Regions from separate parts of the Rhizobium anhuiense bv. trifolii genome, predicted to be linked through region 2. Evidence: predicted binding sites of a transcription regulator. Region 2 holds the regulator's gene; the other holds the start of a gene.

Region 1 (15,462 bases), 330 kb from region 2:
AGGGAGCGCTTTCGATCGCCGCGCGCAGGCGCTCGGCTACAGTAGCGGCAATTTCCGGCGAGGTGTCGGGCATCACGACGACGAATTCCTCGCCACCGTAGCGGCAGGCGAGATCGGCGCCACGGATGGTCGAACGGACGCGATTTGCGAATTCCCGCAGCACTTCGTCGCCGCCGTCATGGCCGTAGGTGTCGTTTACCTGCTTGAAGCGATCGATATCGGTGATCAACACCGAAAGCGGTCGGCCCCGGGCCATCGAACGGTTGAAGAGTACGTTCAGATGGTTGTCGAGATAGCGCCGGTTATAAAGGCCGGTCAGCGGATCGGTGACGGCAAGCTCGATCGTCTGCTTGACGCTGGCGCGCAGGCGGTCGTTGTAGCGCTTGCGGCGGATCTGCGTCAGGCTGCGGGCAACAAGCTCGTTGGGATCGACCGGGCGGATGATGTAATCGTTGACGCCGAGATCGAGCGCGCGCACCACCATGTCGTCCGCGCCCTGCTCGGTGATGATCAAAATCGGCAGGAAGCGCGTGCGCTCCAGCGAGCGCAGCTGCGAGCAGAGGCGAAGCGGATCGTAGTCATCGAAATTGGCATTGACGATGACGAGATCGAAGGCGCTTTCGGCCGCCTCGAAGAGGGCAGCCTGCGGATCGGAAAGGGCAAGCACGTCGGCGACCGGCTTCAGCGCCTTGACGAGGCGCTCCTGCGAATTGGCGCGGCCGTCAACGAGCAACACTTGAGCGGTCTCATCGGCGCGGCCCTCGCCTGCCCGCGCGAGGTCGTCGATGCCCATCGTATGGGCGGTATCGGAGCGGATGCGCAGCTCGTCGCTCAACGTCTTCAGCCGCAGCAGGCTCTTCACCCGAGAGATCAGCTGCAGATCGTTGACCGGCTTGGTGAGGAAATCATCGGCGCCAGCCTTCAGGCCGCGCACGCGATCGGCCGGCTGGTCGAGCGCGGTGACCATGACGACTGGAATATGGGCTGTCTTCTGGCTCGCCTTCAGCCGTTCGCAGACCTCGAAACCGTCTATGCCGGGCATCATGATGTCGAGCAGGATGAGATCGACCTGGTTGCGCTCGCAGATCGCCAGCGCCGTGTAGCCGTCGGCTGCGGTCATCACGTCGAAATACTCCGCGAGCAGCCGCGCCTCAAGCAGCTTCACGTTGGCCGGAATATCGTCAACCACCAGTATTCGCGCAGTCATAAGTGTCTTTCCGATGCGTCAAGCATCGCCCAGATAGGTCTTGATCGTCTCGATGAATTTTGGAACCGAGATCGGCTTGGAAACATAGGCCTCGCAGCCGCCCTGGCGGATCCGCTCCTCGTCGCCCTTCATCGCGAAAGCCGTGACGGCGATGACGGGAATCACATGCAGCTCGTCGTCTTCCTTCAGCCATTTGGTGACTTCGAGGCCGGAGACCTCGGGAAGCTGAATGTCCATGAGGATGAGATCGGGGCGATGCTTGCGCGCCAGATCCAGCGCCTCCATGCCGTTTCGGGTCTGGATCGTGGTATAACCGGACGCCTCGATGAGGTCGCGAAAGAGCTTCATGTTGAGCTCGTTATCTTCTACAATCATCACCTGTTTGGGCATGACAAGCTGTCCCTACGTCCGTTCGCGCAGCGGTTCGTCCCATGAGAAAGGCACATGCGGACAAAAGCTGCGTGAAACCGATAGCGCACGCTACCGGTATTTGGTTGAAGAAAAGGTAACTTACCCCGCGAAATGCAAAGCAACTTCAAGACATCGAAACAACTGGCAGCCGACCCGCACGAGACGGCGATTGCCGTGCTCGGCTGGCTTGCCGGCGATCCCGACATGTTCGGCCGCTTTCTCGCCCTGACGGGTGTGGCGCCCGGCCAGGTGCGCAACGCCGTCAACGATCCGGGATTTCTCGCCGGCATGATGGATTTCCTGATGAACCACGAACCGACGGCCTTGGCCTTCTGCGCGGCAAGCGGCATAAGCCCGGAGACGGTGACCGCCGCCTGGCGGCATTTCTCTTCGCCGGGCCTCGATTCCGGAGAATACTGACCGTGACCTCCGGGGAATTCGACATCTCGCATATTCGCCTCGGCGAACGGCCGCTGATCGTCTGCGACGTCGACGACGTCGTGCTGCAGTTCATCGGTCCCTTCCAGCTTTTCCTCGAGAGCCAGGGGCATGCGTTTCTGCCGCGATCGTTCCGGCTTCACGGCAACATCGTCTCGCAGGCGGATGGCACGGAGATCGAGGATCAGCAGGTCAGTCGGCTGATCGAGGAGTTCTTCGAAGCGCAGGAGCAGTGGCAGACGCCGCTCGATCGCGTCGTCGAAACGCTCGACCGGCTTTCCGAAGAGGCCGATGTGCTTTTCCTGACGGCCATGCAGCCGCGGTTCCAGGACCAGCGCCGTCGCCTGCTCGACAGGATGGGCCTGCTTTTTCCGCTGCTTGCCACCGAACAGCCCAAGGGGCCGATCGTTCACGCCTTGCATGCCAGCCGCTCCCTTCCCGTCGTCTTCATCGATGATATGGCGCGCAATCTGCATTCCGTCAGGGATCACGTCGCCGATTGCCTGCTCATTCATCTGATGCCGAACTCACCTGTCCATCGTTTCGCACCGGCGGCCGCCGATGACATTACCCGCGCTACGGACTGGACGCATGTGGCCGAACTCATCGAGGCGCATTTTCTGTCCGGCGCGGTCACTCGCGCAGTTCCAGCCGCATGAGCGGACGGCCGTCCTTGCGCCGCGCCACCGTTTCGAAACCGGCGGCATCAAAGATCGCCGTCGAACCGATGCAGAGCGTCACGGATTTCGACTGCTTCACATGATCGATCGGGCAGGCTTCGAGCAGCCGCGCTCCCTGGCGCCGGGCATGATCAATCGCGGCGGCGAGCAGGCGATGGCTCATTCCCTTGCCGCGCAGTTTGGGCAGCAGGAAAAAGCAACTGACGGCCCAGATGGACGGATCATGCGCATCGTCTTCCTCCAGCGGCCGCGAGACGGTGCGCGGCGAATTGAACTGTGGCACGTCATGACGCGGCCCGACCTGCACCCAGGCGACCGGCGTGCCGTCGGCATAACAGAGAATGCCCGGCGGCGGGCCTGCCTTGATCCGCTCCCGGATATGCGCCTTGCGCTCGTCGGGCGCCATCTCGGTCCTGATCGCATGCGGCAGGCGCAGCGCAACGCACCAGCAGTTATAGAAGGCACCCTGCGGCCCGAACAGGATTTCGAAGTCGTCCCAGCGCTCTGAGGTGACCGGCTCGAAACGAAGGTCGTCATCCAAAGGCAAAGCTCCCGCGTCTCTTGTGACTCGGAAGCTTAAGGCGTAATGTCCCGGCGTTCAATCTTTGTTCTCATCATGACGCCTGCGCCTGACAAGACACCCGGCTTTTGTCGCGACTGCCTTGCCGAGCAGAAGGGCGAGGCGCGCCGTTGCGTTTCCTGCGGCAGCCCCCGTCTCGTACGCCATCGTGAACTCTACGCATTGACGCTTGCGCATATCGATTGCGACGCTTTCTACGCAGCGGTGGAGAAACGCGACAATCCGGAACTTGCCGACAAGCCCGTCATCATCGGCGGCGGCAAACGCGGCGTGGTGTCCACCGCTTGTTATATCGCCCGCATCCACGGCGTGCGGTCGGCCATGCCGATGTTCAAGGCGCTGGAGGCGTGCCCGCAGGCGATCGTCATCCGCCCCGACATGGAAAAATATGTCCGGGTCGGGCGGCAGGTGCGGACCATGATGCAGGATCTGACGCCGCTGGTGCAGCCGCTGTCGATCGACGAGGCCTTTCTGGAGCTTGGCGGCACCGAGAGGCTGCATCACGATCCGCCGGCGCGCACGCTCGCCAAATTCGCCCGCCGCGTCGAAAAGGAAATCGGCATCACCGTTTCGGTCGGGCTTTCCTACTGCAAATTTCTCGCCAAGGTCGCCTCCGACCTGCAGAAGCCGCGCGGCTTTTCCGTCATCGGCCGTGAGGAAGCGGTCGAATTCCTGGCGCCGCGTCCGGTCACCACGATCTGGGGCGTCGGCAAGGCTTTTGCGGCGACGCTGGAAGCGGACGGCATCCGCACCATCGGCCAGTTGCAGCAGATGGAGGAGAACGACCTGATGCGCCGCTATGGCAGCATCGGCCAGCGGCTCGCACGGCTGTCGCGCGGCATCGACGACCGCGAGGTGCATCTCAACGATGCGGCCAAAAGCGTTTCGTCCGAGACGACCTTTTTCGACGACATCTCGCGTCATGAGGAGCTGGTGCCGATCCTGCGCAACCTCTCCGAAAAGGTCTCCTGGCGGCTGAAGAAAAGCGGCATTGCCGGCCAGACAGTGGTGCTGAAGATGAAGAGCGCCGATTTCAAATCGCGCACCCGCAACCGCAAGCTGGAAGACCCGACCCAGCTTGCCGACAAGATCTTCCGCACTGGGCTCGAGCTTCTCGAAAAAGAGACCGACGGCACGAAGTTCCGACTGCTCGGCATCGGCGTCACCGATCTCGGCGACGCCGCCCGCGCAGATCCGCCCGACCTCATCGACCAGCAATCGGGCCGGCGAGCGGCCGCCGAAGCAGCGATGGACAAGCTGCGCGACAAGTTCGGCAAGAAGACGGTCGAGACCGGCTATACGTTCGGCGGCGGCAAACGCGATCACTAACGCGTGAGGGCAACATCAAGCCCGGCCTATAAAATCTTCCTTAAACTTCGTCCCATAATCTGCCGGACAAGTATTGCGTATGGTTGGGTATCATGTTCTCGCGTCTCGTCTTCGGCCTCGGCTTGCTGTCGGCCACCGCACTCGTGCACCCTGCCCTTGCTGTGGATGCGCGCACGCTGCAGATCATCGTCTCGAAGGACAAGCAGTCGCTTGCGGTCTATGATGGCACCGAGGTCGTCGCGACCTCGAAAGTCTCGACCGGCAAGGACGGCCACACGACGCCGAGCGGCATCTTCTCGGTGCTCGAGAAGCAGAAATACCACGAATCCAATCTCTATTCCAACGCCCCGATGCCGTTCATGCAACGGCTGACCTGGTCCGGCATCGCGCTGCATGAATCGAATTCGGTGCCGCGTTATCCAGCCTCGCATGGCTGCGTGCGTATGCCCGGCGCCTTCGCCAAAATGCTTTATGGCATGACCGACCCCGGTGTTCCCGTCATCATCAGCGACGGCGAAGTCGTGCCGCAGCCGATCGACCACCCGACCCTTTTCCATCCCGACGCACCGGCGGCCATGCCGCTGCTTTCGGATGTGGAGCTGCGGCCCTCCATGCCCGACAGCCCCGGGATACCAGTGCAGGTGGCAATGAACGACACGGCTGCGATGCCGATGCCGGCAATACAGCCGGCCGCAACACCCGAACCCGAACCGCCGTCCGAGCCGATCAGCATGCTGATCACGCGCCGGACGCTGCGCGAGACGGTGATCGACATCCAGACCCTGCTCAACCAGCTCGGCTTTTCCGCCGGCGATCCGGACGGCTTGCTCGGCCCGTCGACCGTGCAGGCGATCAAGGATTTCAGGGCGCTGCGGCCGGCGGAATTTGCCGGCGACAGGAGCCTGGTCTCCGACACGCTCCTCAAGGAAGTCTATGCCGCAACCGGCAAGGGTGCGCCGCCGAATGGTGTCATCATGGTGCGGCAGGCCTTCAAGCCGATCTTCGAAGCGCCGGTGACGATCGCCGATCCGGGCTTGGCGCTCGGCACACATTTCTTCACGCTGCACGCGGTCGATGAAAAGGCCGGTACGGCGGACTGGCTCGGCATCACGCTCGAGAACAATCTCTCCCGCGAGACGATGAAGCGGCTCGGCATCACCAATCAGGAAAGCTCGATCGTCACGGGCAAGCCGATCGCCCGTTCACTCAGCCGCATCACGATCCCCGACGAGACCCGCCGCAGGATCGATGCGCTGATCGCGCCCGGCTCGACGCTGACGATCTCCGATACCGGCCTCGGCCGGGAGACCGGCGAAGGCACGGATTTCATCACGATCACCCGCGGGTGACGCGGGGCTGATCAAACAAGCTCGACGTCGACGACACCGGGGGCGGCGCGAAGGGCGGCGGCGATCTCCGGGGTGATGCGGTATTTCTCCGGCAGCGCCACTTCCACCTCGCGTTTGCCCTCCTCCTTGATGACGATGAAGGAAACGAGGCCGTCGCCCTTGGCGTTCAGATGGCCGGCCACCATCCTGAGCGGCCCGGAATCTCTGACATAGACGCGCAGCGCCTTCTGCATCTGCAGCGACTTTTCCTCCAGCGACTGGATCGTCTGGATGCGCAGGCCGATGCCCTCCGGCCGCTCCTCGCCGGTGGCCGTCAGCACGAAGGATTTTCCCGATTCCAGCACGTCGCGATACTGGTTCAGCATTTCCGAAAACAGCACCGCTTCGAACTGGCCGGAAGAATCCGAAAAGACGATGATGCCCATCTTGTTGCCGGTGCGGGTCTTGCGCTCCTGCTTGGAGATGACGGTGCCGGCAAGCCGGGCATTGGCCGCGCCCTGTTTGATCGCTTGGGAAAATTCGGCAAAGGTCTGCACCCGCATCTTCTGCAGGATGTTGTTGTAGGAATCGAGCGGGTGGGCCGTGAGATAGAAGCCCAGCACCTGGAATTCCTTCAGCAGCCGCTCCGAGGGGAGCCAGGGCGAGAACGGCGGCAGGGAGATTTTCTCAGGTCCCGAGGTCAGCGTGCTGCCGAAAATGTCCGACTGGCCGCTCAGCTTGTTCTCCTGGGCACGCTGGGCATAACCGAGGACGCGGTCGAGGCCGGCGGCTAGCTGGGCGCGGTCCATATCGAAACAATCGAAGGCGCCGGCATAGATCAGGCTTTCGAGCACGCGCCGATTGACCTGGCGCGGATCGATGCGCAGGCAGAAATCCTCGATGCTGGCAAAGGACTTGTCGCCACGCACCTCGACCATATGGTCGACGGCGGATTCGCCGACGCCCTTGAGGGCGGCGAGCGCGTAGTAGATGCGGTTGTCGCCGGTTTCGAAATGGCGGAAGGAGGTCTGCACCGAGGGTGCGATCACCTCGATGCCGAGGCGCTTGGCATCCTGGCGGAAGTCATTGACCTTTTCCGTGTTGGACATGTCGAGCGTCATCGAGGCGGCGAGGAATTCGACCGGATAATGCGCCTTCATGTAGGCCGTCTGGTAGGAGACGATGGCGTAGGCGGCGGCATGCGACTTGTTGAAGCCGTAATTGGCGAACTTCGCCAACAGTTCGAAGATATTGTCGGCCTGCGGCTTCGACACGCCGTTCTTGACGGCGCCGACGACGAAGCGCTCGCGCTGCTGGTCCATCTCGGCCTTGATCTTCTTGCCCATGGCGCGGCGCAGAAGGTCGGCTTCACCCAGCGAATAACCGGACAGGACCTGGGCGATCTGCATCACCTGCTCCTGGTAGACGATGACGCCTTGCGTTTCCTTGAGCAGGTGGTCGATCATCGGATGGATCGATTCCAGCTCTTCGTCACCGTGCTTGCGGGCATTGTAGGTCGGGATGTTCTCCATCGGGCCCGGACGATAGAGCGCCACCAGCGCGATGATGTCCTCGATGCAGTCCGGCTTCATGCCGATCAGCGCCTTGCGCATGCCGGCACTTTCCACCTGGAACACGCCGACCGTTTCACCGCGCGACAGCATCTCGTAGGTCTTCTTGTCGTCGAGAGGAATGGCCGCGAGATCGACCTTGATGCCGAGCTTGGCGACGAAATCGACAGCGACCTTCAGCACCGTCAGCGTCTTCAGACCGAGGAAGTCGAACTTGACCAGGCCGGCCTGCTCGACCCATTTCATGTTGAACTGGGTGACCGGCATATCGGAGCGCGGATCGCGATACATCGGCACCAGCTTGGAAAGCGGGCGGTCGCCGATGACGATGCCGGCGGCATGGGTCGAGGCGTGGCGGTAAAGTCCCTCGATCTTCTGGGCGATATCGAGCAGGCGCGCGACAACCGGTTCCTTAGCCGCCTCCTCCTGCAGCTTCGGCTCCTCTTCGATCGCTTTGGACAGCGGGGTCGGATTGGCCGGGTTGTTCGGCACCAGTTTGCAGATCTTGTCGACCTGGCCGTAAGGCATTTCCAGCACGCGGCCGACGTCGCGAAGGGCGGCGCGCGCCTGCAGCGAACCGAAGGTGATGATCTGCGCCACCTGCTCGCGGCCATACTTGGCCTGGACGTAGCGGATCACCTCTTCGCGGCGGTCCTGGCAGAAGTCGATGTCGAAGTCCGGCATCGAGACGCGTTCGGGATTGAGGAAGCGCTCGAAGAGCAGCGAAAAACGCAAGGGATCGACGTCGGTGATCGTCAAGGCATAGGCGACCAGCGAACCGGCGCCCGAGCCGCGGCCGGGACCGACGGGAATGTCATGCTGCTTGGCCCATTTGATGAAGTCGGCAACGATCAGGAAGTAGCCGGGAAACCGCATGCGTTCGATAACGCTGAGCTCGAAATCCAGCCGCTCGCGATAATCCTTCTCCTCGTAACCCGGCGACATGCCGAGCGTGGCCAGCCGCATGTCCAGCCCTTCGACCGCCTGGCGGCGCAGCTCGCTCGCCTCGGCGCGTTCGGCCTCCTCGGCATCGTCGGTCGCACCGGTGAAGCGCGGCAGGATCGGCTTTCTGGTCTTCAGCACGAAGGAGCAGCGCCTGGCGATCTCGATGGTATTTTCCAGCGCTTCCGGCAGGTCTGCGAAGAGCTTGGCCATCTCGGCCCGGCTCTTCAGATAGTGATCGGGCGTCAGGCGAAAGCGGCTGTCGTCGGAGACGATGGCGTTGTGCGCGACCGCCATCAGCGCATCATGGGCGTCGTAATCGTCGCGCGTCGGAAAGAAGGCCTCGTTGGTCGCAACCAGCGGCAGGTCGTGGGCATAGGCAAGCCCGACAATCTTCTGCTCGTGCCGCTTGTCGTAGGTGCCGTGGCGCTGCAGCTCGACATAGAGCCTGTCGCCGAAGAGACGCTTCAGCAAGAGCAGTCGGGCCTCCGCCTGGGCGGGATGTCCTTCCCTGATCGCCATGTCGACCGGGCCGGTCGGGGCGCCGGTCAATGCGATCAGCCCTTCCGTGCCGGCCTCTTCCAACCAGGAGGCTTTGATATGAACGGCCTGGTTGCTTTCGCCGCCGAGATAGGCCCGGCTGACGAGATCGACGAGCCGTTCGTAGCCGGCATCGGTCGCGGCGAGAAGAACGATCGACGGCAGCTTGACCAGGGCTTGCTGGCCGCCGCGCTTTTCCGTTTCCAACCCATCTCCCATGTCGATCGAGACCTGACAGCCGATGATCGGCTGCAGGCCCTCGTCCATCGCCTTCTGGGAGAATTCGAGGGCGACGAACAGATTGTTGGTGTCGGTGATCGCAATCGCCGGCTGGCTGTCGCCGGTCGCCTTGTAGAGGATCTTCTTCAGCGGCAGAGCGCCCTCGAGAAGCGAATAGGCGGAATGGACCCTCAGGTGGATGAAACCCGGCGTGCCGCCGGTCGCCTCACCCGTTGAACCCTTTGCCGTATCCGCCATGACATGCCTTCCCAATCACCCGAATGAATCGGACGCATTGTCGGCATAGAGGGCGATGATGTCCAGAAGAAGTCCCGCCTCCGGACCGCATGATTGCCATGCGGTCCCCTGAAAACTTTAGATCGCCATCACGATGAGCGAGAAGCTGGCAACGAACATTGCGATGGAGGTAAATGCTGCGATATCACGGATCATGTCAGTCATCGGGCTCTCCTTTACTCGTTATGTTTTCAATTTGTTCCATGTATGTTCCGTTGTCAACAGGAATCTTTTCCTTCTTTCTTGCGTGTGGAAAATCCCGGATGCGCGCGGCGAATCGCACGAACTGGCACTTGTTGTGATCTGGGGCCGCCATGCCCTTGCCCCGCCCCCACAGACCAGACATCGTGTTCGGGCGGCCGCCTTCCCCTCAAAGTGATGCGCTTACTCCACCAGAAGTTCTCTTTTTGTTCTTTACATGTCGCGACCTATTTGCCAGCATCGGGCCGAAGGGAGAACGACATGCTCGACATTGCGATGCTGAATGAATTCATCGTGGAGGCGAAGGCTGCGACCTATGTCGGGGGCGGCGTGCCGCGCGCGCCGTGCCGGCCGGGTTCCCACGATATCGGTTACGAACGCGGTGACTGGCGCTATCTCGACAGCTATTTCGGCGGCACCGATTTCGCCGGGCAGGAAGTGGTGTGGTTTGCCGGAGAGCCCGCCTGGGCGATGAATTATTTCGGCTGCGTCATTGCGCCTGAGCTCATCGACGGCACAGCAGCCGGAGCGGTGATCAAGGCTGCACTTTCGGCGATGTATCGAGAGGGCCGGTTTCTGGACGGCATGGAATTCGATCATCCGTTCGGCCGCTATATCGATAGCAGCGAAGGCGGCTGTGCGCGGTTCACCGGCCATGAATGCATCATGGTCGACGGCCAGAAGGCCTATGCGCTCGATTATCGCGGCGGGCTGGTCATCCCCTGAGCACAGCCTCAGAAATCAACGATCTTGCCGTCCGAGATCGTGACGCGCCGATCCATGCGGCGGGCAAGCTCGTGATTGTGGGTGGCGATCAGGGCGGCAAGGCCGGACTGGCGCACCAGCGCTTCCAGCGCGTCGAAGACGTAGCTTGCCGTTTCCGGGTCGAGATTGCCGGTCGGCTCATCGGCAAGAAGCAGGGTCGGCGCATTGGCGACGGCGCGGGCGATCGCAACGCGCTGCTGCTCGCCTCCGGAAAGCTCGCCCGGGCGGTGCGAACCACGATGGCCGATGCGCATATAATCGAGAAGCTGGGCGGCCCGCTCTCCGGCTTCCTTCCAGGAAAGCCCGGCGATCAGCTGCGGCATCATGATGTTTTCGAGCGCCGAGAATTCCGGCAGCAGGTGGTGGAACTGGTAGACGAACCCGATTTCGCTGCGGCGGATCGCGGTACGTTTATCGTCGCTCAGGCCGTCACAGGCATGGCCATTGATGTTGACTTCACCGCCGTCCGGATGCTCCAGGAGGCCGGCGACATGCAGCAGCGTCGATTTGCCGGTGCCGGAAGGGGCGACGAGAGCGACGATTTCGCCTTTCGATATCGAAAAATCTGCGCCCTTCAGGATCGGGAGCAGCGTATCGCCCTGCCCGTAATGGCGCTCGACGCCGGTAAGCTTGAGAACGACGTTGCGTTTCATGAAGGCGGCATTCCTTATTCGTAGCGCAGGGCCTGCACCGGATCGAGCTTTGAGGCACGCCAGGCGGGGAAAATGGTCGCAATGAAGGACAGCGTCAGCGCCATGACGACGATCGAGATCGTTTCGCTGAGATCCATTTCGGCCGGCAGCTGGCTGAGGAAATAGACCTGCGGATTGAAGAGTACGGTGCCTGATATCCAGGAGAAGAACTGGCGGACAGATTCGATGTTGACGCAGACGAGAACGCCGAGCAGAACGCCGGCAATAGTGCCGACGATGCCGATCGCTGCCCCGGTCATGAAGAAGATGCGCATGATCGCACCGGCGGTGGCGCCCATGGTGCGCAGAATGGCGATATCGCTGCCCTTGTCCTTCACCAGCATGATGAGGCCGGAAATGATATTCAGCGCCGCGACAAGCACGATCAGCGTCAAGATCATGAACATGACGTTGCGCTCGACCTGGAGTGCGGAGAAGAAGGTCTGGTTGCGCTGGCGCCAGTCGGTAATGGCGATCTGGCGGCCGGCCGCCTCCTCCACCTTGGGCCTGAGATCGTCGATATCGTCCGGATTGTCGACGAAGAGCTCGATCGACTGCACCAGCCCCTCGGCGTTGAAATAGAGCTGCGCTTCCTCGAGCGGCATGAAGATGATCGAGGAGTCATATTCCGACATGCCGATCTCGAAGAGGCCTGAGATCTTGTAGGACTTGATGCGCGGGCTGACGCCCATCGGCGTGATGTCACCATCTGGCGACGTCAGCGTAATGAGATCGCCGACGCGCAGACCGAGCTGGTCGGCCATGCGGGTGCCGATCAGCACACCGTCGCCGGAGGCATAGCCTACCATATCGCCGGATTTGATGTTGTCGGAGATCGTCTTGAGCTTGGTCAGGTCGTCGGCGCGGGCGCCGCGCACCAGCGCGCCGGTGCTGCCGCCGGCCTGGGCGGAAGCGAGCACCTGGCCCTCCACCAAGGGCAGCGCCATCTTGACGCCGGGTACGGCGGCGAGCTTGCCGCTGAGAGCGGGATAATCGGTGAAGGGGCCGTCGACCGGCTGGACGATCATGTGGCCGTTAATGCCGAGAATGCGCGAAACGAGCTCGGTGCGGAAGCCGTTCATAACGGCCATGACGATGATCAACGTCGCAACGCCCAGCATGATGCCGACGAAGGAGAAGCCGGCGATCACCGAGATGAAGGCCTCCTTGCGGCGGGCGCGCAGATAACGCCACGCCACGAGGCGTTCGAAGGTGGAAAATGGCTTGCCAGCCGGACCCAAGCCGGATTTTGAACTCCGGTCCACTGCTGCCTCTGCCATTTCGCCTCCGTTTCCTTAAGCCACGAACCGGTTGATCGCCGCTTCGATGGTCATCGTTTCGCGGGCGCCGGTCTTGCGGTCCTTCACTTCAACTTCGCCGTTGGCGACCGCGCGCGGGCCGGCGATGATCTGGACGGGCACGCCGATCAGGTCGGCGGTCGCGAATTTCGTGCCGGCCCGATCGTCGGTATCGTCGTAGAGCACATCCTTGCCGGCCTTGCTCAGCGCGGCATAGATCAGCTCGCAGGTATCGTCGCAGGCCTGATCGCCCGCCTTCATGTTGATCACCACGACATCGAAGGGCGCGACCGATGCCGGCCAGATGATTCCATTGTCGTCATGCGATGCTTCGATGATGGCGGGAACAAGGCGTGTCGGCCCGATACCGTAGGAACCCATGTGGACGAAGTGCTCCTTGCCGTCCGGTCCCTGCACTTTTGCGCCCATCGGCTCGGAATATCTGGTGCCGAAATAGAAGATGTGGCCGACCTCGATACCACGCGCCGAAAGCCGGTCGCCTTCGGGAACGGCGTTGAAAGCCGCCTCATCGTGCATTTCCGAGGTCGCCGCATAGAGCGAGGTCCACTTGTCGAAGATCGCCTGCAGGCCCTCGACGCTGTCGAAATCGATGTGTTCGCCGGGAATATCGAAGCCGACGAAGTCCTTGTGGCAAAAGACTTCGGATTCGCCGGTATCGGCGAGGATGATGAACTCATGGCTGAGATTGCCGCCGATCGGGCCGGTGTCGGCGCGCATCGGAATGGCGCGCAGGCCCAACCGATCGAAGGTTCTGAGATAGGCGGCGAACATCTTGTTGTAGGAATGCTCCGCCCCTTCGCGCGTCAGATCGAAGGAATAGGCGTCCTTCATCATGAATTCGCGCGAGCGCATGGTGCCGAAGCGCGGACGGATCTCGTCGCGGAATTTCAGCTGGATGTGATAGAGATTGAGCGGCAGGTCCTTGTAGGATTTGACGGAAGAGCGGAAAATATCCGTTACCATCTCCTCGTTGGTGGGGCCGTAAAGCATCGGCCGATCCTGGCGGTCCTTGATGCGCAGCATCTCCTTGCCGTAGGCGTCATAGCGGCCGCTTTCCTGCCAGAGTTCGGCCGATTGCAGCGTCGGCATCGACAGCTCGATGGCGCCCGCGCGGTTCTGCTCGTCGCGGATAATGGCGTTGACCTTGTCGAGCACGCGCTTGCCGAGCGGCAGCCAGGAATAGATGCCCTGCGACTGCTGACGGATCATGCCGGCGCGCAGCATCAGCCGGTGGGAGACGATTTCCGCCTCCTTGGGATTTTCCTTGAGGATGGGCATGAAAAAGCGGGACAGACGCATGGCGGATTCCGGAGCAGTTGAGATCCCGCAGCAAGCGGAATCGAAGGCAATTGTTGACGTGGGAGCGTTCATAGCCGCTTCGCGGCAGGAAGGAAACCCGCAACGGATGTTGGCAACCTCCCGGAAGCGCATGTTCGCACCCGCAAAATGAACGGGCCAGAAAAAGCGCGTGTTTATAAGGACTTGAACGAAAATCTTGTCAACAGAAAAATTTTGCTAGAGTGTAGCAAAAATGCAAAAAAAGCTGATGACAAAGCCCAATGTTTGAGCTAGCTTTAGCTCACAAAACAGGCAGGAAGGATAAATTCTTGCCGAATTCGCGGTCAAGTCTTGGGAGGATCAGATCTTAGGCGCGCTCGTCGCAGCCCCGGCAACGGTTACAGATCACGCGATACTTAAAACAAGGCTTCTAGCCTTGTTTTTTTTTGGCTTTTCGGCTTTTCACCTCATCCACGAAACCCGCAGCTTCCGTAGGGGATGAACCTCATTCCGTTACGTCAGCTCTGTGCCGCAACAGCATGACGCCGGTATGACGAAATTCGCTTTTCCATAGATTTGCATATGCTCAAAGTTTGAGCAAAAGCCACGCTTCAATAGAAGCTGGGACCGAGTTGCGGCAGGGCGTCGAAGCCCCAACCGAAATAGGTGTCGCAAACGTACCAGAGGCCGTAGATCACAGCCGAAATCAGCGTCGTCAGCGAAAAGACGAAAGCGGCGCGAAACCGGGCGGGCGCACTCGGAACGGTGCCGAGCACGACATCATTGTCTTCCGCCTGGGTGCGCAGGCCGATCGGCAGAACGGCGAAAAGCGTCATCCACCAGATGATGAAGTAGACGGCAAATCCCTGAAGAAAGATCTCGAGCATTATCGGTCCCGTTGATGTCGCGCTGATATCGCGTCCTTATACGGCGGAATGGCGACCAACTCAAAGCGAGCGAAGCGTTTAGTCGCCTTCGGGTCACTCTGCCGCAGCGGGGGTCAGGCCTGTTCAAGTTCGATCAGCGTGCCAAAGAAATCCTTGGGATGCAGAAAGAGCACCGGCTTGCCATGCGCGCCGGTCTTCGGCTTGATATCGCCGAGCACTCTGGCACCCGCCTCGACCAGCCGGTCACGGGCGAGAAGAATATCGTCCACTTCGTAGCAGATGTGGTGCATGCCGCCGGACGGGTTCTTTTCGAGGAAGGCTGCGATCGGCGAAGCTTCACCCAGCGGCTGCAACAATTCGACCTTGGTGTTCGGCAGTTCGACGAAGACGACGGTGACGCCGTGCTCCGGCAGAGCCTGCGGCTGCGATACCGCAGCCCCCAGCGTGTCGCGATAGGCGGCCGTCGCCACTGCCAGATCGGGAACGGCGATGGCGATATGGTTGACCCGGCCGAGCATGATCAGACCTTGGTGACGAAGGCGGTGACGACGGGCTTCTTACCCCAGGCGTGATTGGCGGCCGAGCGGATGGCGCGGCGCACGGCCTCCTGCAGCATGTCGATATCCTTGCGGCGGGCGCGCGGAATGCTTTCGATGGCGCTGACCGCCGCGTCGAACAGCGTATCTTCCATCTCCTCGCCCTCGTCGTCATAGACCGGCAGGCCGATCGACACGAGATCGGGATCGCCGACGATGTCATAGCGGGCGTCGAGCACGAC
Region 2 (15,462 bases):
CGCAATCGAGGCCGAGGTAGATGTCCTCACCCGGCTTGTAGCCGGCTTTTTCGACCGACTTGACGATGAAGTCGAGGGCTTCGGAAGCGCTCTTCAGGCCCGGTGCGAAACCGCCTTCGTCGCCGACATTGGTGTTGTGGCCCTGTGCGGCAAGTTCCTTGCGGAGCGTATGGAAGACTTCCGAACCCATGCGCACGGCTTCGGCGATCGTATCGGCGCCGACCGGCAGGATCATGAATTCCTGGAAATCGATCGGGTTGTCGGCATGGGCGCCGCCGTTGATGATGTTCATCATCGGCACCGGCAGCAGGCTGGCGGAAGCGCCGCCGACATAACGGTAGAGCGGCAGGCCGGAGGCCTGGGCGGCAGCCTTGGCGACGGCGAGCGACACGCCGAGGATGGCGTTGGCGCCGAGGCGCGACTTGTTCGGCGTGCCGTCCAGCTCGATCATGATGTTGTCGATCTGGATCTGGTTTTCGGCGTCGATGCCGCCGATCGCATCGAAGATCTCGGTGTTGGCGGCATCGACCGCCTTCTGGACGCCCTTGCCGAGGTAGCGCTTGCCGCCGTCGCGCAGTTCGACCGCCTCATGCGCGCCCGTCGAGGCGCCCGAGGGAACAGCCGCGCGGCCCATGCTGCCGTCTTCGAGATAGACATCGACTTCGACGGTGGGATTGCCACGGCTATCGAGAATCTCGCGGGCGATGATATCGGTGATTGCAGTCATGGGTTCTTCCTGCTCAGTGGGTGATAAGTCGTTCGAAACCTGTCTTAATCGAAGGCGAGCAAATTACAATGCCGCAATTGCCAGCCTTCGAACCAGCGTTCCGATGTGGACGAAAGCGCGTCGCGATCTCTAACATTCGCATGGTCCGCGCTTTGCTCTTTGGTTTTGCGCGACATGCTTATAGCGCGATCATGTCAGACTGTTGAACGTCAAGCTGGGTAATCAGGCCTTGGCGACCGCATCGAAGGCAAGCAGCTTTTCGAGGAGCCGCGGCATGTCCTTGAGATAGACCATGTTCGGTCCGTCGGAAGGCGCATTGTCGGGGTCCTGATGGGTTTCGAGGAAGACGCCGGCAATGCCGGTCGCCACCGCTGCGCGCGCCAGCGTTTCAACGAATTCCCGCTGGCCGCCCGAGGAATCGCCCTGCCCGCCCGGCTGCGCCACGGAATGGGTGGCGTCGAAAACAACGGGAGCACCCATCGACGCCATGATCGGCAGCGAACGCATGTCGGAAACCAGCGTGTTGTAGCCAAACGAGGCGCCGCGCTCGCACAGCAGCACGTTCGGATTGCCGCTGGCGTTAAGCTTCTTCAGGACGTTTTTCATATCCCAGGGAGCGAGGAACTGGCCCTTCTTGACATTGACGACGCGGCCGGTATTGGCGGCGGCGATGAGAAGATCGGTCTGGCGGCAAAGGAAGGCCGGGATCTGCAGGACATCGACGGTCTTTGCCACCTCGGCGCATTGTTCGGCGGTATGAACGTCGGTCAGGACGGGAAAGCCGAATTCCTTCTTGAGGTCGGCAAAGATCTCCATGCCCTTTTCAATGCCGATGCCGCGTTCGGCCGAAAGCGAAGTGCGGTTTGCCTTGTCGAAGGAGCTCTTGTAGACGAGGCCGATGCCGAGCTTTCCGCAAAGCTCCTTCAGCGTGCCGGCCACCATGAAGGCGTGGTCGCGGCTCTCCATCTGGCAAGGGCCGGCAATCAGCGACAGGCGGCCGGTGTTGGAAAAGGTGACCTGGCCCTGGCCCTCGCCGATCTTGACTTGGGAATTCGTATCTGTGCTCATCGTGTTTCCTCGAAGGCGAAAAGCGTGCCCTGCCCGGGCGCGGGCTTCACCAGAATGCGATTGTTCTTGCGCGTATATGTCACCCCGTTAGCAGCCAAATGCGCTTCTGTCACGGCAAGATCGGCGACAGCGAAGAGAATCGCCCGGCCGCGCAGGCCGCGGTCGGCGGATGGGACAGCGACCTCGAAATAGGCCTCCAAACCCTCCGGCGTCATCAGGCTGATTTTCACATTCGACGCCGCGATCGTGACGCCGAAACCGGTTTTCTCGACTGCCGATTGCGCGCTGGCAAGACTGACGAAGGCGGCGAAGGCAGCCGCATCGGGCGCGCAAAGCACCACCTCGGCAATGCCGGTGACGCCATTGGCATGCGCCTCCAGCGCGCTGCGGTCGGCCGGCAGCGGATTGACGCGCTCGACGGTGAAGAGAAAGAGATCGGGCGCGCGCAGGTCGCCGGCAAAGGCCAGCCTGAAGCCGGCAATGCTCTCAGAACCATCCGGCATCGTCATCGGCCGGCTGAACGCCAGCATCTCGCCGGCGCTCGCTCCGTCGCCGACGAAATTCCGATGATCGATATCGGCATCCTCGCTGCCGAAGGCCACCGCCGAAAGCCCTTCCTCGCCGCAGCGGAATCGGAAGGCGCGGTTGCGGGCGGTGAAGACATTGCCTTGCCGCGCCGATGCTTCACTTTCCCTAACGCTCGCAATCCCGAGCGGCTCCAGATAGGTCTTATCGGCAAAAAAGACGCAGGCATTCTCCGTTCCGAAGGGATGACGCGCATCGGCGGCAACGGTAAAGCCCAGCTTGCCGAGCCTCTCGCGCGCCAGATCGATATTGACGACCGGCAGCACGACATGATCCAGCGGGCGTGGTTTGGCGGAATGCTCGTTCATGATATCCCCTCTCCTGACACGGCAGAGATGTGCGACAGTGCCGCCCAAGGCAAGACTTGTCGGCCAATCCGGCAAATGAAAATAAAAATCTCAACGAGTTGGCGCCAAGTTTTACGGAAATTTAGCTACTTGCGGAACACATATGGAACATATAGTGTCTGTTCTGGATTTGTTTCAATCACGAGGTCACAACGTCGATGCTCACGCGCAAACAACAGGAGCTTCTCCTCTTCATTCATGAGCGCATGAAGGAATCCGGCGTTCCGCCGTCTTTCGACGAAATGAAGGACGCCCTGGATCTCGCTTCGAAGTCCGGGATTCACCGGCTGATTACGGCGCTCGAGGAGCGTGGCTTCATTCGCCGCCTACCGAACCGGGCCCGCGCACTCGAGGTCATCAAGCTTCCGGAGGCCTATAGCCCCAGCATCCAGCCCCGGCGCGGCTTTTCGCCGAGCGTCATTGAGGGCAGCCTGGGCAAGCCCCAGCCGGTCGCCACTCCCGCTCCTGCAAAACCCGTCGCCGACAATGGCAACTCAGTCTCCGTGCCGGTCATGGGCCGCATCGCCGCCGGCGTTCCGATCTCGGCAATCCAGAACAACACCCACGACATCGTCGTTCCGGCCGATATGCTCGGCTCCGGTGAACACTACGCGCTGGAGGTCAAGGGTGATTCGATGATCGACGCCGGCATTTTCGACGGCGACACCGTGATCATCCGCAATGGCAGCACCGCAAGCCCTGGCGACATCGTCGTTGCTCTCGTCGACGACGAAGAAGCGACACTCAAACGCTTCCGCCGCAAGGGCGCCTCGATCGCGCTGGAAGCGGCCAACCCGGCTTACGAGACCCGGATCTTCGGGCCAGACCGCGTCAAGGTGCAGGGCAAACTCGTCGGCCTTATTCGCCGCTATCACTAACACCCTGGCCGGTTTCGACAAAGCTGTTGCTGCGCCAGTCATAGGCGCGATGGCGGATCCATGGCCGCCACAGATCATCGAATGCGGTTGTGACCTCCATGCCGGCCTCCGCGAAGCGCAGCTCGACGGAACCGGTCCGGCGCAACGTCTCGCCGGTGAAGAGCGTCGCGCCTGAGCGGCAGCTGTTGAAACGCAGGCGGACCGACGTTACCACGATATCGGCCGCATCGCAGGCCGGAGCGAGATAGGCGGCATTGTCGATGACGGCGACCACATGACCGTTGCCAAGCCTTGATATGCACCAGGCCTTCTTGACGCAGGAAAAGCGGTTTGCGTCACCGCCGGCTGCAGCCGCCCGCATCGCCGCCCTCGCTTCGTTCTGCTGATCGCGGGAGAGCTTGACGCGGCGGTCCTCTCCCGCTGGCGGGACAGCAGGACCATCCAGCATCTTCGGCGGGTCATGCGCCGGCAGGACCAGCGCGCGCTGCCATTGGTCGAAGATGAAATCCGGCGGGTTTTCACGGTTGGAGGCCATTGCCGCCGCCTCGACGACCGCGACGAGACTGCCATCTTCCGAAATCACCAGATCCGGCGGCCGGGGAACCGGCAGAAGCAGCAGGATGAGCGTTGCGGCTGACATGATCGACGTGCCCATATGGCGCAGCCGAGTGCGGAGCAGCGTCAGCAGCAGGAAGCCTGCCACGGCGACCGCGAAATACCAGGCGGGCAAGCGGCCGATGCCGATGTCGCCACCCCAGCCGGACACGGTCTTGGCGACGGCGATCACCAGATCGAGGCCGAATCCGACAATCTTCCAAGGCAAAACGTCCAGACCGAAAGGCATGAGCAGCATCGCCAGCAACCCGGCCGGCATGATGATGAAGGAGATGATCGGCATCGTCGCGAGGTTTGCCGGCAGGCCGTAGGCGGTCAGGCGATGAAAATGCTCGATCGAAAACAGTGCGGTGGAGAAACCGCCGATCAGCGAGGTCAGGAAGACACCGCCGAAGAACCCCGCAACCGCGACGAAAGGCCTGACGATCGGCAGCTTCAGGAAGGCATTCTCGCGGACGCGCCGATCCTTCCACAGCTGATAGCCCGACACGAGCGCCAAGGTTGCGGCAAAGGACATCTGGAAGCTCGGACCCAGGACCTCGGACGGCGAAATGGCGAGGATGACGAGCGCGGAGAGAGCGACATTGCGCAGGCTGATCGACGGCCGGTCGAAGAAGACGGCAATCAGCATGATGGCCATCATGATGAACGCGCGCTCGGCCGAGACCGCGAAGCCGGAGATCAGGAAATAGGCCGTGACGGCGATGAGCGCGCCGGCGGCGGCGATCTTCTTCGTCGGATAGGCCTGGGCGACGCCGGGAAAGAGGCTGAGCAGCATCCGGAAGCCGACGAAGAAGATGCCGGCCGACAGCGCCATGTTGAGGCCGGAGATGGCGATGATATGCGCCAGACCGGACTGGCGCAGCGCCTCCGTGGTCGCATTCGAGATGGCGCGCCGTTCGTCCGTCACCAGAGCAGCGGCAAAAGCGCCGGTGTCGCCGGGCAGAATCGATCGGATGCGGTCGCCGATGCCGCTGCGCAGCCGGTAAAGCCATTCGAGCAGGGCTTCCGCCGTCGATCTGGCAGCCTGCGGGCCCGCCTGCAAATCGACTTTCGTCGGCGCGCCGTAGAAGAAACCATTGGCGCCGATGCCATCGAAATAGGCCCCGAAAGAGAAGTCGTTGAGCTCTGGAAGTGCTGGGCCTGACGGCGGTGTCAGCCGAGCCCTGCCGGTGATGATGTCACCGATCTCGAAAGGCGCGTCGGCGCCGCGGGCGATCGCGGTTATCCGTTCCGGCGGCCGCTTCACCTGCGGCGCCTCGGTGCCGGTGACGGCCAGAATGTAGCGCCACCGGCCGCGACCATCGCCTTCGCGCCGTTCGACACGGCCGGTCACCGTCGTCGTCACGGCGGAGTCGAGGATCACGGTCGAAGCCCGCCAGCTTTCGAACTCCGCCGAGACCATGCCACCGGCCACAAGTGCAAGCGCCAGCAGGACGGTCCGCAATGCCGCCCGCATACGGCTGGCGATCAGAACCGCGGTCGTCAGCACCAACAGGCAGAGCAGCGGTGCAATGACCGGAAAATCCGATGCTCCAAGAAACCAGAAGGCTGATCCGGCGCCGAGGAAGACCGGCGAGAATAGCAGCAGGCGGCCATGATCCGCCTCCTCGCCCAGCATGCGCCTGCCGGCACGCAGCGATTGCGAGGCCAAAGCCGGCAGGCGATGGCGCAACGGTGTCGCCGACTGCGTCCTTGCCGGCCGCGACACCACGGCAGGGGGAGAAAAACCGGAGGTATCGGCAAGGCCGGCGCCTGCTTCCGGCCGCAATTCGACTGTCGTCAATTCCTGCATCCGCCGCCCAAGCTCACCCGCCAAGGCGGCCAGAATGCAACCTCCCATCAAATCCGGCAAGAATAATCGATTGAAATATGAGGGAAAATCGCGAGTGCCAAAAGACCAGTCGAATCATCAGCTTCCGATATGCACGCGGCTCATCGCTGCAGTGCCTAAAAGGTGATACCGCAATGCACAAAATGCCGTCACGGTAACTTGGCATTAGCTTCGCGATCATATAGCTATCGGTGAGGACGCTTAACCCCTATGGCGCTTTTAAGGCGCCACCGCCATTTCGGAGGATCAGCATGACGGATCAAAGCGCTACAATAAAAATCGGTGACAAATCTGTCGACCTTGCCGTCAAAAGCGGCACGATCGGCCCGAGCGTCATCGATATCGGTGCCCTCTACAAGAACACGGCTTCCTTCACGTACGATCCGGGTTTTACCTCGACCGCATCCTGTGAATCGAAAATCACCTACATCGACGGCGACGAAGGTGTTCTGCTGCATCGCGGCTATCCGATCGAGCAGCTCGCCGAGCATGGCGACTTCCTGGAAGTCTGCTACCTGCTTCTCTACGGCGAACTGCCGACCACCGCGCAGAAGAAGGATTTCGATTATCGCGTCACGCACCACACCATGGTGCATGAGCAGATGAGCCGCTTCTTCACCGGCTTCCGCCGCGATGCACATCCGATGGCCGTCATGTGCGGCTGCGTCGGCGCGCTGTCGGCCTTCTATCACGACTCCACGGACATCACCGATCCGCACCAGCGCATGGTCGCCAGCCTGCGCATGATCGCCAAGATGCCGACGCTCGCCGCCATGGCCTACAAATACCATATCGGCCAGCCCTTCGTTTATCCGAAGAACGACCTCGACTATGCGTCGAACTTCCTGCGCATGTGCTTTGCCGTGCCTTGCGAGGAATATGTGGTCAATCCGGTGCTTGCCCGCGCCATGGACCGCATCTTCATCCTGCATGCCGATCACGAGCAGAACGCCTCGACCTCGACCGTCCGTCTCGCCGGTTCGTCGGGCGCCAACCCGTTCGCCTGCATCGCGGCCGGCATCGCCTGCCTCTGGGGGCCTGCACATGGCGGCGCCAACGAAGCAGCGCTGAACATGCTGAACGAAATCGGCACAGTCGACCACATCCCGGAATATATCGCCCGCGCCAAGGACAAGAACGACCCGTTCCGCCTGATGGGCTTCGGCCACCGCGTCTACAAGAACTATGATCCGCGCGCCAAGATCATGCAGAAGACGACGCATGAAGTGCTGGGCGAACTCGGCATCAAGGACGATCCGTTGCTCGAAGTGGCGATGGAGCTGGAGCGCATCGCGCTCACCGACGAATATTTCATCGAGAAGAAGCTCTATCCGAATATCGACTTCTATTCCGGCATCACGCTGAAGGCGCTCGGCTTCCCCACGACCATGTTCACCGTGCTCTTCGCGCTCGCCCGCACCGTCGGCTGGATCGCGCAGTGGAACGAGATGATCGAGGATCCGGAACAGCGCATCGGCCGTCCGCGCCAGCTCTATGTCGGCGAACCCAAGCGCGACTATATCCCGGTTTCGAAGCGCTGATCGCTTCAAAGCCTAAAAGAAAACCCGGTCAGAAACGGCCGGGTTTTTTCTTTTTCAGGACATCGAGAAGGATCTCGGCGGCATGCTCGCCAGGCGGCTTTTCGGTCTGCATGCGCTGCCAGATAAGGTCATAGCCTTCCTTCATCGCCTTCAGCTGGTAGGTATCGGCCGACAGCCTTTCCATCCAGCGGGCGAGACTGGCGCCGCGAACGATATCGTTGAGATATTCCGGCACGACCGCGTAATCGGCGATCAGGTTTGGCAGCGCGCCTGTCCAGGTCTTGATGGTTGATGTCAGCAACCGCATGATCCAGTCGACCTTGTAGGCGGAGACGACGGGCACATCGGCAAGCGCCAGCTCAAGAATGACAGTTCCGGATGCCGCCATGGCTGCATCGGTTTCGGCGAAGGCTTTCCATTTCGCTTCCGCACCGACGACGATCTCCGGTTTTACCGCCCACCCCGCCGTCATTTCGCGGACAAGCGCCTCCTTGTGCGTCACCGTCGGCAGAATGAAGCGCATCGGCCCATTGCGGGCAACAAGCTCCTTCGCTGCGGCCTCGAAATAAGGCACGAGATTCTTGATCTCGGATGAACGCGAACCGGGAAGAAGAAGGATCGGGCCGTTGCCGGGCTGCCTGCCGGCGCGCAGCCGCCGCGCTTCGAGCAATGCCGGATCGGCAATCAGGCGATGGCCGACATAAGTCGTCTCCGGGCCGCCAAGCGTGCGCATCACTTCCGGCTCGAAGGGCAGAACGGCGAGCACATGATCGACATAGGCGAGCATGCGCGTGGCGCGATATTCCTTCCAGGCCCAGACGCTCGGACAGACATAATTGACAACAGGCAGATCGGGCAGCGCGGTGCGGACGCGCTTTGCAACGCGATGGGTGAAATCCGGGCTGTCGATGATGAGAAGAATGTCCGGCCTTGCGGCGATGATTTCAGCCGTCGTCCGGCGGATCAAGGTATAGAGCTTTGGCAGCCGGCTCAGCACCTGGGTGATGCCCATGATCGACAACTCGGAGAAATCGAACAGCGATCTCAGGCCTTCTGCTTGCAGCGCCTCGCCGCCGACGCCGACCAGTTCCACCGGTCCGCTATGAATCCGTTTCAGGGCGGCGATGAGATCGGCGCCGAGCAGATCCCCCGACACCTCACCGGCAATGACGGCGATCTTCAGCGGCGCCCCGTTCATACAAGCCCCCATGCCGGCAGGCCGCGATCGATGCCGCAGACGAAAAGCCCGGCCTCGTCGGCGGCCTTGATGACGGCGGCGCGATCGAGCACCAGTGAACGGCCGGCCTCAACGGCGACACCGGCAAGGCCGGCTTTCCTCGCGTTCAGCACCGTGGATACGCCGATCGCCGGCAGATCGGCGCGGATATCCTGCTGCGGCTTGCAGAGCTTGACGAGTGCGCCGCGGCGGCGTGGCGAGATGCGTCCGGCGGCTCTGAGACCCGTCACGCGGTCCAGCATCTCATCCGTGCCTTCAAGACCCTCCAGCGCGACGACACGCCCGCCGATGCTGACGGCGCCCTGCCCGACATCGAGCCGGCCGAGCATTTCGGCGGCTTCCCCAGCACGGCTGATATCACGCCGGTCGTCCTCGCCGGGCGCCACAGCACCAAGCGGGCCGACGGAGGCAAGCAGGTCGGGGGCGATTTCATGGGCGCCAACGACGCGGCGGCCGTTTCCCTCTATCAGGCGGATCACCATCTGCAGAACCGTATCGTCGCCGCCGGACAGCAAGGTGCGGATGGCGGCCGGCACTTTCATCAGGATGCGCAGCGTCGGGCGCACCTCGCGCCATTCCGGGCGGCGGCGCACACTGCCCGACATCACGACACGGCCAATGCCATACCGGTTGAGCAACCCATCGAGGGCGGCGAAATCGCCGATGCCGATGACAGCGTGGTCATAGCCTTCCCAACGCCGGTCGCTTTCGTCCTTCAGCGCGACGATGACCGGATTTTCGCCGGCGGCGCGCGCGGCTTCGGCGACATAGGAAGGCAGAAGACCGCCGCCGGCGATAATCGCCAGCCGGCCCGCAGCGGTTTCGCCGGAAAATGTCACGGGCTAGCCCTTCTGCCCCCGGGTCGGCGAGGACAAGGCGCGGTCGCTATCGGCGGCGATGAAGTCGAGAATGTGGACCACCTGCTCGCAATCGGCATATTCGTCGCGGATGGCGGCGGCGTTTTCGCGGACGGAGCCCGTTCCTTCAAAGATCGCCTTGTAGGCGCGACGCACCCGGTGAATGACGGCGCGGTCGATGCCGGCGCGCGTCATGCCGACGACGTTGAGGCCGCTCAGCAGCCCGGGATTGCCGTTCAGCATGCCGTAGGGAATGACGTCGTAACTGACCGCCGAGAGCCCGCCGACGAAGGCCTGACGGCCGACACGGGTGAACTGGTGAACGGCAGAACCGCCGCCCAGAATGACACGATCCTCGATGACGACGTGGCCGGCGAGCATGACGTTGTTCGACATGATCACGTGATTGCCGACGCGGCAGTCATGCGCAACGTGGGAATTGGCGAGGAAGAGGTTGTTGTCGCCGACGATCGTCTGGCCACCGAAGTCGGAGGTGCCGGTATTCATCGTCACGCCTTCGCGGATCGTGCAGTTGGCGCCGACCGTCAGCGTCGTCTCCTCACCGCCGTGATGCACGCTCTGCGGATCGCCGCCGATGACGGCCATCGGGAAGATGCGCGTGCCCTTGCCGATCACGGTGCGGCCGGTAACGACCGCATGCGACAAAAGCTCGACATTCGCATGCAGGACGACGTGCGACCCGACATGGCAGAAGGGACCGATCTTGACGCCCTCACCGATAACGGCACCGTCTTCGACGGCGGCCATCGGATGAATAAGGGCGCTTTCGGCGATATTGCTCATGCCTGATCCTTACGAACGATCATCGCGCCGATATCGGCCTCGGCGACAAGCGCGCCGTCAACCTTGGCGTCGCAATGGAATTTCCAGATATTGCCGCGCTGCTTGTGTTTCTTGACATGGAATTCAACGCGATCGCCGGGCACGACGGGCTTGCGGAAGCGCGCATTCTCGATGGTCATGAAATAGACGAGGTTGCCCGGCTGGCCTTCCTTCTTGGCACAGATCGCGCCCGCAGTCTGAGCCATGCCTTCGATCAGGAGAACGCCCGGCATGATCGGAGCTTCCGGAAAATGGCCGGTGAAATGCGGTTCGTTCGCCGTGACGTTCTTGATGCCGATCGCGCTGTTGTCGCCGTCGATCTCGATGATCTTGTCGACCAAGAGGAAGGGGTAACGATGCGGCAGCAGCTTCATGATCTCGATGATGTCAGCCGAAGAAAGCGTTGTCGTGGCTTCCTCAGTCATTTTGCTTGCCTCCAGGTTTACTCTCGCGCTGCTTGGTCTTGGACATCAGCTGCGCAGCCTCTCTCAGATAGTCTTTTAGCGGGCGCGCGGGTACGCCGCCATATTGCCCGCCGGCGGCAAGGTCGGTCATGATACCGCTTTTGGCGGCGATCTGCACGCCGTCGCCGATCGTCACATGCCCCTTGATGCCGACCTGGCCGCCGATCTGCACGCCATTGCCGATCTTTGTGCTGCCGGCGATGCCGACCTGGGCGACGACGGCACAGTGGCGGCCGATCTGAACGTTGTGGCCGATCTGAACCTGGTTGTCGATTTTGGTGCCTTCGCCGATCACCGTATCGTCCATGGCGCCGCGATCGATCGTGGTGTTGGCGCCGATCTCGACATTGTCCTGGATGATCACCCGGCCGATCTGGACGATCTTGATCATACCGCGCGGGCCCGGGGCATAGCCGAAACCATCCTGGCCGATGCGGGCGCCGTTGTGAATGATGACGCCATTGCCGATCAGCGCGCAGAGAATGCTCGCGCCGGCCGCAATCGAACAATCCCGGCCGATCTTGACGCCCGGGCCGATGATGCTGTGCGCACCGATGCGCGTCCCCTCGCCGATCTCGGCATGCGCACCGATGACGGCCATCGGCTCGACGATCACACCTTTTTCGAGCTTGGCGCTCGGATCGATCACAGCACTTGGCGCGATCTCGCTTTCACTGGAAAAGACGACCGGGCGCAAGGCCGCGGGATAAAACAGACCGCCCGCCATCGCAAAGGCTGCGTGCGGATTGGACGACAGAATGACCGGAATGTGCTCGGGGATGAGATCGACGAGCGCCTTGTCGCAGATCACCGCAGAGGCTTCGCATGTCGCCAGCTCATCGCGGCTGCGGCGCGACAGGATATAGCAGACATCGCCTGCCCGGGCCCGGTTGAGGGGAGCCACGGATCTGACGATGACATCGGCATGATCGGGATTGGCGAGTTCTGCCCCAAGAAACTCTGCCAGCTCAGCGAGCTTCAGACCTTCATGGGGCAGAAAAAAAACGTTTTGCTCCATCGGCAATGCTCCAGAACGGAATTGAGTCTTACAGTTCCGGACTGCCGATATCAGAATTGGTTGTTGATGCCAAACTTGAAGTTCTGCGTCTTGTCGAAGTCTTCCTTGAGGACCGGGATTGCGTAATCCAGACGCAATGCACCGAAGGGAGACTGCCAGACAACACCGACACCGACGGAAGCGCGCAGCGAAGCACTGGTGCCCTCCGCTTGATCGGAGCCGAGAAGCTCGACATCATTGCCAAACAGCGTGCCGGCATCGGCAAAGACGGCGCCGCGCAGGTTGAAGTCACGCGGGAAGCCAGGCATCGGGAAGGTCGCTTCCGCCGACGCCGTGAAATAGGTCGTGCCACCGAGCGGGTCATCATTATCCCCGCTGATGCGTGGGCCGATCCCCTTGTTCTCGAAGCCACGAATATCGCCGTTGGTCAGGGTGAACTGATCGAAGACATTCAGGTGGTCGCCGAGGGGGACGACATAACCCGCCGAAGCCGAGACCGAGCCGATGATGTCGGCATCGTCGGCGAGCAGATGGTAGTAACGGGCCTTGCCGTAGATCTTGTAGAACTGCGAGTCGCCGCCGAGGCCGGCAAGTTCCTGCGTCGCCGTCGCATAGATGCCTTCACGCGGCAGGACGGTGTCATCAAGCGTGTTGTAGGTCAGCGTCTGCGAGACGGAAGAGCGCGTCCACGGGCTCTCATCGACCAGATTGGCATAGGTCGCCGAAAGATCGGAGGTATCGCCGTCATACTTCATCTGCTTGTAGTTATAGCGGAAGGTCGTCGCCAGATCTTCGGTGATCGGTGCGGTCACACGCAGAACGACGCTGGTTTCCTCGTAGTCATAGTCGTCGTTGCTCGACGTTTCGCTGCGGTTGACGTCGAAGCCTGCCGCCAGGCGATAGCCGAGGAAATAGGGTTCGGTGAAGCTGACGCCGTAGGCGCGCGAGCCTTCCTGACCGCCGCCGGCCGAAATGCGGATATACTGGCCGCGGCCGAGGAAGTTCTTTTCCTCGATCGATGCTTCGAGCAGCAGACCGTCGCCGCCCGCGGCATAACCCGCGCCGACACCGAACGAACCAGTCGACTGATCCTGCACGTCGACGACCACCACGACACGGTCGGGCGAGCTGCCCGGCTGGGTGGAGATATTGACGGAAGAGAAGTAACCCAGCGCTTCGAGGCGACGCTTGGCCTTGGTGATCATCTGCTGATTGAAGGCGTCGCCTTCGCTCATGTCGAATTCGCGGCGGATCACGTAGTCGCGCGTGCGGCTGTTGCCGCGGATCTCGATACGCTCGACATAGGCGCGTTCGCCTTGGTCGACCAGATATTCGACGCCGATCGTATTGTTGTTGAGGTCGCGGTTGCCGCGCGGCGTGACGCGCGCAAAAGGATAACCGGCAGACGCCACCTGATCGGAGATCGCCTCGATCGACTTCTGCACGTCCTTGGCGCTGTAGACACGACCTTCATGGGTGCGCACGAGCGGCAGCAACTGATCGGAACCGACGCCTTCGACGGTCGACTGGACGGTCACCGGTCCGAAATCGTAGCGCTGGCCTTCCTCGATGTTGAAGGTGAGCGTGTATTTGTTGGTCGCGTCGTCGAAGGTGGCATCGGAAGAGACGATGCGCATGTCGGCGTAGCCGCGATTGTAATAGAACTGGCGCAGCGCTTCTTCGTCGGCGTGGAGCTTGTCTTCGTTATAGACGTCCTTGCGGGTCAGGAACGAAAGGAAGTTCGAACGCTTGGTATTGATGACGGCAGCCAGGCGGCCGGCACTGTAGGCATTGTTGCCGACGAAGTTGATCGAATCGATCTTGGTGCGATCACCTTCGTTGATGACGAAGGCAAGGTTGACGCGGCCTTCGCCGAGCGGCACCACCTGCGTCGTCACTTCGACCTCGCTGCGGCCGGTGGCAGCGTAGGCATCCTTGATCGACTGAATGTCGGACTGGATCTGGGTGTCGCTGTAGGGACCGGCGGCATGGGTCTGGACGATGGTCGCGAGCTTGTCGTCCTTGATCTTGCGGTTGCCGTTGAAGACGACCTGATTGACGAGCTGAGCTTCCTGAACGTTGACGACGAGCGTGCTTCCCGAGACCGAGATCTTCACGTCGGAGAAGTACCCCGTACCGTAAAGCTGCTTGACCGAAGCATCGATATCGCTGTTGGAAAAACTCTTCCCGGGAGAGATGGTGAGGTTCGACCGGACGGCTTCCGCGCCGACGCGGCTTGCGCCGCGCACATCGATACGCTGGATGACGGCGGCCTCAGCAGCCGTAGCGGAAACGAACGTCAAAGCACCTGCGCCCGAAGCAACAACACTAGCAGACAGCGCAACCGCCGATACTGCGTTCAAAAACTTTGAACCAGCCTTCATTTCACCTATTACCTTTGTTTCCCTCGTCCCCGGCTCCGGGAGAACCCGATTCCGGTCACGTGTGTCGTTTTACCCGCTTTTGACATACAAGCAAGCGAGGTCGTTAATTTCTGTTTACTTCATTTGCAAGCGTGACCCATTCGCCACTACAGCCTTGAAACATCGTAAATAAACAGTAATTCCCTCGCCTTGCTCGTTTACCCTCTGATCGAGCCGATGTCGTTCCAGGTCGTGAAAACCATTAATGTCAATATCATTGCCAAGCCGATGCGAAATGCAATTTCCTGAGCCGTGGAGCCCAGCGGCTTCCCCCTCACCGCTTCCACCGCATAGAACATCAGGTGGCCGCCATCAAGTACCGGAACCGGCATCAGGTTAAGCAATCCTATCGAAACCGAAAGCATTGCCGCAAGCTGCAGCACCGCGCCTATGCCAAGCGTAGCCATCTGGCCCGAAGCTTGCGCCACGCGGATCGGCCCACCCAGTTGGTCGGCCCGCATCGTTCCGGCGAAGATGTTGCCGATATATTTGAAAGTGCCGGTGACGATGTCGCGAGTCTGGATCACGCCCTCCTGCAGCGCCTCGAGAGGCGTATAGGTCTTCAGGCGGAAGTTGCCAGCCTGCTGATTGGTGACGATGCCGATCTGGCCCAGCTCGATCTTGTTGCCGAACTGGTCGGTCTGGTCGGTGCGTTGCGGCACCATCGGCAGATCGAGCTTCTCGCCGCCACGCTCGATCGTCACGACGATCTTCTGGCTCGGGCGGATGCTGACATAGCGGCGCACGTCGTCGAAGGTCTCGACCTTGTTGCCGTCGATGGCGACCAGCAGGTCGCCGGGAAGGATGCCGGCGGCAGCAGCGGCGCCATCCGGCTTGACCTCGGCAACGACAGGATCGGCGATCATGCGGCCATAGACAGAAAAAAGAACGGTGAAGATGGCGATCGCCAGCAGAAAATTGGCGATCGGGCCGGCTGCGACGGTGGCAGCGCGCTTCCACAGCTTGGCGCCGGCAAAGGAGCGCGCCCTGTCTTCCTCGGACATGGCGGCGAGTTTGTCGGCGTC

The links. The regulator LexA, encoded in region 2, represses DNA repair genes until DNA is damaged. The targets are predictions, from matches to a motif close to TGTTCNNNNTGTGTTCNG.
Region 1: a site for LexA is predicted at 9,740-9,757, ahead of NE851_RS18420 (DUF5680 domain-containing protein). Genes of this name have one in related genera too.

Annotation. Positions count from the first base shown of each region.
Region 1 is NZ_CP098803.1:1,980,938-1,996,399, reverse strand. It holds gene NE851_RS18460 (PleD family two-component system response regulator) at 1-1,207, opposite strand, end outside; gene NE851_RS18455 (response regulator) at 1,226-1,597, opposite strand; gene NE851_RS18450 (DUF3572 domain-containing protein) at 1,730-2,038, shown strand; gene NE851_RS18445 (hypothetical protein) at 2,041-2,715, shown strand; gene NE851_RS18440 (GNAT family N-acetyltransferase) at 2,690-3,277, opposite strand; gene NE851_RS18435 (DNA polymerase IV) at 3,353-4,645, shown strand; gene NE851_RS18430 (L,D-transpeptidase family protein) at 4,738-5,994, shown strand; gene dnaE (DNA polymerase III subunit alpha) at 6,006-9,503, opposite strand; gene NE851_RS18420 (DUF5680 domain-containing protein) at 10,005-10,469, shown strand; gene NE851_RS18415 (ABC transporter ATP-binding protein) at 10,478-11,161, opposite strand; gene NE851_RS18410 (lipoprotein-releasing ABC transporter permease subunit) at 11,176-12,480, opposite strand; gene proS (proline--tRNA ligase) at 12,496-13,818, opposite strand; gene NE851_RS18400 (DUF1467 family protein) at 14,409-14,684, opposite strand; gene mce (methylmalonyl-CoA epimerase) at 14,798-15,202, opposite strand; gene NE851_RS18390 (ribonuclease J) at 15,205-15,462, opposite strand, start outside.
Region 2 is NZ_CP098803.1:2,308,939-2,324,400, reverse strand. It holds gene eno (phosphopyruvate hydratase) at 1-727, opposite strand, end outside; gene kdsA (3-deoxy-8-phosphooctulonate synthase) at 950-1,795, opposite strand; gene NE851_RS20175 (VOC family protein) at 1,792-2,688, opposite strand; gene lexA (transcriptional repressor LexA) at 2,886-3,605, shown strand; gene NE851_RS20165 (ComEC/Rec2 family competence protein) at 3,586-6,015, opposite strand; gene gltA (citrate synthase) at 6,306-7,595, shown strand; gene lpxB (lipid-A-disaccharide synthase) at 7,624-8,793, opposite strand; gene NE851_RS20150 (LpxI family protein) at 8,790-9,671, opposite strand; gene lpxA (acyl-ACP--UDP-N-acetylglucosamine O-acyltransferase) at 9,675-10,493, opposite strand; gene fabZ (3-hydroxyacyl-ACP dehydratase FabZ) at 10,490-10,957, opposite strand; gene lpxD (UDP-3-O-(3-hydroxymyristoyl)glucosamine N-acyltransferase) at 10,950-12,014, opposite strand; gene bamA (outer membrane protein assembly factor BamA) at 12,065-14,398, opposite strand; gene rseP (RIP metalloprotease RseP) at 14,596-15,462, opposite strand, start outside.